Regions from separate parts of the Paenibacillus sp. J22P15 genome, predicted to be linked through region 3. Evidence: riboswitches for the same ligand, from Rfam matches in the RefSeq annotation. Region 3 holds a riboswitch; each other region holds the start of a gene.
The links. A riboswitch is a leader RNA that binds a small molecule or an ion and turns the genes downstream of it on or off. The one in region 3 is predicted to bind cyclic di-GMP.

Region 1: another riboswitch for cyclic di-GMP. It lies ahead of AC0YN6_RS17870 (hypothetical protein); the one in region 3 lies ahead of AC0YN6_RS26425 (transglutaminase-like domain-containing protein).
Region 2: another riboswitch for cyclic di-GMP. It lies ahead of AC0YN6_RS15295 (LPXTG cell wall anchor domain-containing protein); the one in region 3 lies ahead of AC0YN6_RS26425 (transglutaminase-like domain-containing protein).

The regions. Positions count from the first base shown of each region.
Region 1 covers NZ_JBWDNT010000008.1:85,119-87,372, reverse strand. Annotated here, with positions in the region: gene AC0YN6_RS17875 (hypothetical protein) at 1-256, opposite strand, end outside; gene AC0YN6_RS17870 (hypothetical protein) at 293-931, opposite strand; cyclic di-GMP riboswitch class I at 1,084-1,168, opposite strand; gene AC0YN6_RS17865 (helix-turn-helix domain-containing protein) at 1,227-1,499, opposite strand; gene AC0YN6_RS17860 (uracil-DNA glycosylase family protein) at 1,518-2,093, opposite strand; gene AC0YN6_RS17855 (recombinase RecA family protein) at 2,113-2,254, opposite strand, start outside.
Region 2 covers NZ_JBWDNT010000006.1:76,313-78,566, reverse strand. Annotated here, with positions in the region: gene AC0YN6_RS15300 (response regulator) at 1-95, shown strand, start outside; gene AC0YN6_RS15295 (LPXTG cell wall anchor domain-containing protein) at 228-1,325, opposite strand; cyclic di-GMP riboswitch class II at 1,357-1,440, opposite strand; gene AC0YN6_RS15290 (hypothetical protein) at 1,687-2,148, shown strand.
Region 3 covers NZ_JBWDNT010000023.1:303-2,556, forward strand. Annotated here, with positions in the region: gene AC0YN6_RS26425 (transglutaminase-like domain-containing protein) at 98-907, opposite strand; cyclic di-GMP riboswitch class I at 920-998, opposite strand; cyclic di-GMP riboswitch class I at 1,051-1,129, opposite strand; gene lysS (lysine--tRNA ligase) at 1,297-2,254, opposite strand, start outside.

The DNA of each region.
Region 1 (2,254 bases), on a different contig from region 3:
ATACAAACTGACCATCGATTTTCTTTAAATAGAAACACAGATCGTCTGAATCCTCATCTTCCACAACATCGCAGAAGTTGTCCAAACGAGATTGTAGCTCTTGCTGAATGCAGTGTCGCAGCTCCTGTAAAGTTACTCCGTTCAGGCTTGCAGCCTCAACGATTTTCTCCTCAAAATGCTCATTATGGTTCCCAGCATGACGAATTAATGACTGGGCAAGCCATTTTGCCTTTACAGAAGTGTCGGTTATGTCCATTATGCGCTCTCCTCTAGTTGTTATTGCGATGGTTTATTATTGAGATAGTGTGTTCTCTCTTGCGACGACATATCCAATTGTTCCATTTCCGAGATCCGTAATTGAAATCACATTGCCCGCCTTAAAGGGATTTTCATCCGACTCTACCAAGCGTAGTTGATCTTGAAGGGCAGCGTTGAGTGCCTGTGCCTTTTTAAGACGATCACCTATTCCATCAAGCTCCTTGTAAAGATTCCGGTTTTCACGCTTTACATTTTGAACCTCTTGCTTAGTTCGATTCACCATTGTTTGCCAGCGTTCCAAGTTAAGTGTGATTTTAGATGACATGTCAACCAATTCTTTGAATTGTTCACCCTCATCGGGCAGTCCGAAATATATAATTTCATTCGGCAATGATTTGTCTCGAGAAGCTTTCACTTGTATAATGCCTTCGCCTTGCAACTTTCTAACAGCTCGATGAACAGTCGCCTCGCTAAACGACTTTTCCTCTGTAGGGCCACTAGAAGTATTCCGATTTCTCGCAGGAATACGGTCACTAAATCGACTTAGAATATTTTTAGCCATCGAATCCATTGGTTCTTTAACAGATCCATGAATTGCGGCTTCTTCTTTAATGTATTCATGTACAAGTAATTCATTTTTACTTAGTAGGCTTTCAATCAGGCTCTCCGACATAATAAATTTCCCCTCCTTGAAAATTGGCAACCCAGCAATTGGCACATTGCAAGGTATTGCATATTAGCAATATCACCTATTTGCAATACATTATATCATGACAATATAAATAATGCATTACAATTATATGTATTGGAGGGAATTAGCTCAGGTTCGGAAATTCGGCCGCCATGGATTAATATCTTTAGGCCCGTAATTTTGCGTCCTTACCTTTAGATAAGTTTGCCGTGTCGTTTAAGATAAGAGTCCAATTTCATAGAATAAACTATGATTATATAAGGCATTATTTGCTGTGTCAATATGCAGGTTTTTTTCTACAATTAACCGAATTTGATAGAGTTGATTTTCGGTTTAGATACCCATCTATTTGTTTGTCAATATTTAGGTCAAACATTTTCCGGAACGTCGCGATCTCTTTTAACGCAGAGGCGGAATAAATGCGATAGTTGTTGCTAGGATTTCGTTTAGCTTTTGGTATTAAATTATTTTCTTCCCAATAAATAATCGTATCGCGATGAACACCTAAAATGAGCGAAGCCTGTGTGACATTAAAAGTTTTCTCATCCATCTTTTTAATCCTCCTAGCCTACACATGCTGCATGTTATGACGGTTTTGAGCAATATAGGCGAATTGATCATGAAGCATGGCCATTTTGGATGGATCATGCCTGGCGGCTATTAAATTATATGTTTCTAGGCCGTATACGCCAGGATAAATCGTATGCCATTTATTGATGGCCGGCTTAGGATCAAAAGCTGATGCGACTGAAGAGCCTAGAAGAACGACCACGGAAGGTCGAACGGTCATAACCTCAGCATTCAGATGATTGCTGCAAGCAGCAGCATCCTTACCGTCTCGACACTTAATCATGGATGTCACATAGACTTCTTGCGGCAGTATACCGAAACGTCGTAGGAGTCCTGCCAGAACTGATCCACTCTCGGTTTCGAATAAAACGTCATCGGGAGTTTCCCCGATGACCATGATTCGAGCTGTTCGATTGTGGAGTGATAGCGGCTTCGCATAAGAGCTAAGCGGGCAAGATTGACAATAACGAATGCTTTGCAGCAATTCGTCGTGCGACATTTCAAGTAAACAGCCGTCCGGCATGCCCACCAACTGATTAACGAAGATCTTTGGGTCCTCGTAAGCTGTGCTCATGCAAAACGCCTCCTATTCATTAAATTAATGCCATCATGGCAGGGTCTTCTTCGCGAGCCAATTCTTCATCCGTAGGAGCTGGTCCATCATCTGGCTGCTCTTCGACAAACTGTGCATCGCGTGGAATATTGCCAAGCACCACATTATTTGTGTAATCATAC
Region 2 (2,254 bases), on a different contig from region 3:
AAAACCATGTGAGCAGCATTTTGCAAAAGATGGAAGTTGATGACCGGACACAAGCTGTTATTCAATCGATTAAATACGGATGGGTTACGTTATAGTAACCTTTTCGCTTATTATTTATATATCGAGGAAATACCCGTATCGGTTGATGCGGGTTTTTTGTGCTGTAAAAAAGAGAAAACACTCCTAAGCTGCTTATTAAGCAGTCTAGGAGTGCGAAGTTGAAGTATCTACCTTCTATTTCTTTGCTTACGGAGATTGAGGAAACCGACTGAAAGAGCGAATGCGCCGATAAGATAATATGGAATCGGACTGGATTCACCTGTTTTTGGGAGGGTACTTAGCGGAACTTGATCCTCCTCTACATCAATAACGGTATCGATTGGAGGCTCACCCTCTTCACCAACTCCGCCCACTGGCGGCTCTTCTTCATCTATTTCGATAATTGGCGTTGCCTCAGGGGATGGCGTAGGTGACTGGGTTACCGTAGGAGTTGCAGTAGGTGTAGCTGTAACTGTAGGTGTGGACGATGGTGTAGATGATGGCGACTCAGAAGGAGTAGTCACAGGTGTAGACGATGGTGTAGGTGAAGGCGACTCAGAAGGTGTAGTCTCAGGTGTAGATGTTGGTGTAGGTGAAGGCGACTCGGAAGGAGTAGCCACAGGTGTTGATGTTGGTGTAGGTGAAGGCGACTCGGAAGGAGTAGCCACAGGTGTAGATGTTGGTGTAGGTGAAGGCGACTCAGAAGGAGTAGCCACAGGTGTTGATGTTGGTGTAGTAGTTGGCGTTGGAGTAGGTGTAGGAGTAGTAGTAGTACAACTACTATTAAGCTTCACCTTCCAGGCTACAGCTCTGCTGCCGTGAGCATTTGAACCTAACTCGAGAAGCAAATCTCCACTGTAGATGTCTAATTGATAAGGCAAGCATGCTGGGATATCAATCGTGACGGTATACGTACCGGCTTTAGGATAAATAAAGGATTGTCCGTCATAGTGTTTTTGTAAGTGGTATGGAATTGTTGTATCGCCGGGACTTGCAACCCAGTCATCTGGACTTACATAAGATGAGAAACTGACTTGAACGCAATCGATTTTTGTCTTAAAGGTGGCAGTAGCTGTTCCGTCGTTATTATCTACGATGTTGGATTGTGCTTTAGGGATATCATCTCTACTGGTTGAAAATTGCTGGCAGCTATTCTCATTTGAGGGCACGGCTGCAGTTGTTTCTTGATTGTTTACGCCTTCTGCAAGAGCCAGGGAACTAAGCGTTAGCGAGAAAATCAGTAGGAGTGCTAAGCCCATTAACAATTGTTTTTTATAATAGCGCATTTTTCACTCTCCTCTTAGATAGGTAGTGGAGTTCTAAGAGGGCCGGTTACACTACTAGCTCCATATAATCCAAGTGTCCAGTTGCAGATTATATTTCATCGCTTCCCTGGTTATGATGATTGTAACAATCCACCTCTTCCTTTCTATATGCGTGAATTCCTTAAATATGTAAAGATTCATAATAAAATGATAACATATACCGTAGATTGCTCAAGGGTGTTTCTTTGTCATAAAATGACTGAAATTAGGAGAAAAAAGGGGACACTTTTTGACACAACGCACATTTTGTCATCTTGTCCAGAAGCAGCGGAACCAGTGGGCTCTTCATGGCATATAGTGTCACAAAGAGGAGGTGGCCGCCATGTTTGAAGTTCTACTACTTATTGTTGGCTGTTATGTTTTGGCTGCATTGTCGGTGCATCTGGCGTATCGAATTTGGCGAGTGCGACAGAAATCGAGCAAGCATTACGTGCTTGTTGCGGACGTCCGGCAAAAAAATATGGAATGGTATGTACGATCGCTGTTTTATTTCTCCAAGCGAATGGGCAAGAATGTTCGATTGACGATTGTTGATCAAGGGGTAACGGATGAAACACTAGCTATTGTTGAACGACTAACCAGAGAAGGCAATGAGGTCATAGTACACCCTAATGGAAATGGTTCACTAATCACAAACGATGATGGTAAGCGTTTACAGAAAAAAGGTGTAGATGGAACCCAGCTGCTGTGGCTGCTGCAGGCAGAAGGGATTGTATCGCATTCCGATCATGCAGTGCTGGTTGATTTGCAAAACCCAGCTGATTTGTCGAAAATGCCATTTTAGTATATACTTTGCGGTAATGAAATAATTGGAGTGAAGCACACTCAATGGCGCGAACTGCGTCGTTGGGTGTGCTTTTTTTTGTTTTTAGGTACGTATCGTGAAGGGA
Region 3 (2,254 bases):
TTGTTTTGATGGTATAGAAGCTATATTCGAATTCTATCTATATTGAAGCAAGACATAAAAAAACGAGCTATACGATTTAACGCAAGCTCGTTGTTCCTTAGTAATACTTTGTTGCTTTATAGTTTGCTGCATCCTTGATAAGCTCATACTTTTTGTTACCCTTCTTGAAGCCCGCATCGACCGTTGGATCAATCGTAACCCATTTGTCATCCAAGTAAACTTCATTCCATGCATGATAAACATCGACGTAAGACGACTGCCCCATCACTAGCTTAGTGGGAATATCAACGCTGCGGAGCATTGCTGCAAACAATGAAGCGTATCCGTAGCAAATATCTTTTTTGGTTTTAAATGTACGATCGATATTCGGGAGGTAATCTACGGGCAGATTAGCAGCCAATTGGTTATCATAATCAACATTTGTAATGATGTAGTTATAGATTGCTTTTACTTTCTCGCTATCGGTCTTTTTATTTTTTGTTAATTCCTTTGCTTTGACGATTGCACTGCTTGTAGTCGACCATTCAATGTTTTGAATTGAATTTAAATATAGAACTTTATTATCCTTCAACTTGAGTGTAACGAGTTGTTTCTTCACCAGCTTGTATTTGTTGCCCGATGTATTCTCTAACAATGAAATCGTATATTGACCATTACCAAGTTGTAACGGGAACTGCTCCCTAGCTTTCCCGGCAGTTAAGTTGTAGGTGTATTTGGATGAGCCTTTAACAATCATAAGCTTTGTTTTCACTTTAGCCTTCACTGCGTATTGTACGGAGACAACACCGTTATCCAGATTATCTGTATTCAGCCATTCAGAAGCTTTCTCATTACTCGCTTGAACGACAGTTACATTAATGGATGCGAAAAGAACAAAAGCTGTGATTAGTAATATAAACTTGCGCATAAACAAACTCCCTTCGGTAGCTGGCTGCCATCTTACGGAAGGCCCTATAGCTTTGCGTCCCTACCTTTCGATAGGTTTGCCGTTATCGTGTGAAGCGCTACAAGATGTTATCTCCTCTATAAAACAAAAAAAAAGCCTGTCCATTCGGTAGCTGGCTGCCATCTTACGGAAGGCCCTTTAGCTTTGCGTCCCTACCTTTCGATAGGTTTGCCGTTGTCGTGCTTAGCTTTATTAGTTCTATTTTATCATATGAATCTATCGAATCAATAGAAAAGCTGTGAGTAAAAATCGTATTTTGGCAGTTTTTGAAGATTGCTGCTGCAAAGGCTCATCGCAAAAAAAAAAGAACCGCTAGCGGCTACATGCCGTGCGGTTCTTTAGATTTACTCTTATTCAGCTGAACGTTGGTCTCTCATATGAGGGAACAACAGCACATCACGGATAGAAGGAGCATCAGTTAGCAGCATGATCAAACGGTCAATGCCGATTCCTAGTCCGCCAGTCGGCGGCATGCCGTATTCAAGAGCACGAATAAAGTCCTCATCCATACCATGCGCTTCATCGTTGCCCTGCTCTCGCTCAAGAAGCTGTGACTCGAATCGTTCACGCTGATCAATCGGGTCGTTAAGCTCCGTAAATGCATTTGCATGCTCACGAGCTACGATAAATAGCTCAAAACGATCTGTGAAGCGCGGATCTGCATCGCTTTTCTTAGCAAGCGGCGAGATCGCAACAGGATGGCCGGTAACGAAAGTCGGTTGAATAAGCGTATGCTCTCCGAACTGTTCAAAGAATGCGTTAAGAATATGACCAAACGTCATATGAGGATCAACAGCAACTTTATGCTCTTTCGCCAAACGATGAGCTTCTTCGTCACTCATCTCCACACCGAAATCAACACCTGTCGTTTCTTTAACAAGATCGACCATAGAAACCCGACGCCACTGCGGAGTCAAATCAATTTCTTGACCTTGATAAGTAATCTTCGTTGTGCCGAGAACCTCTTGCGCGATATGCGCAATAACATTTTCAGTCAATTCCATAATATCCTTGTAGTCAGCATATGCCTCATACAGTTCAATCATCGTAAATTCCGGATTGTGACGAGTAGAAATACCCTCATTCCGGTATACGCGGCCAATCTCATATACTTTCTCTAGTCCGCCTACAATTAATCGCTTCAAATGAAGCTCGATTGCGATACGCATATAGAGCTGCATGTCGAGAGCATTATGATGCGTCTCGAACGGACGAGCTGCCGCACCGCCTGCAATCGAATGTAAGGTCGGCGTTTCTACTTCTAGATACCCGCGGGAATCCAGATAGCGACGCATGGATTGAATGATT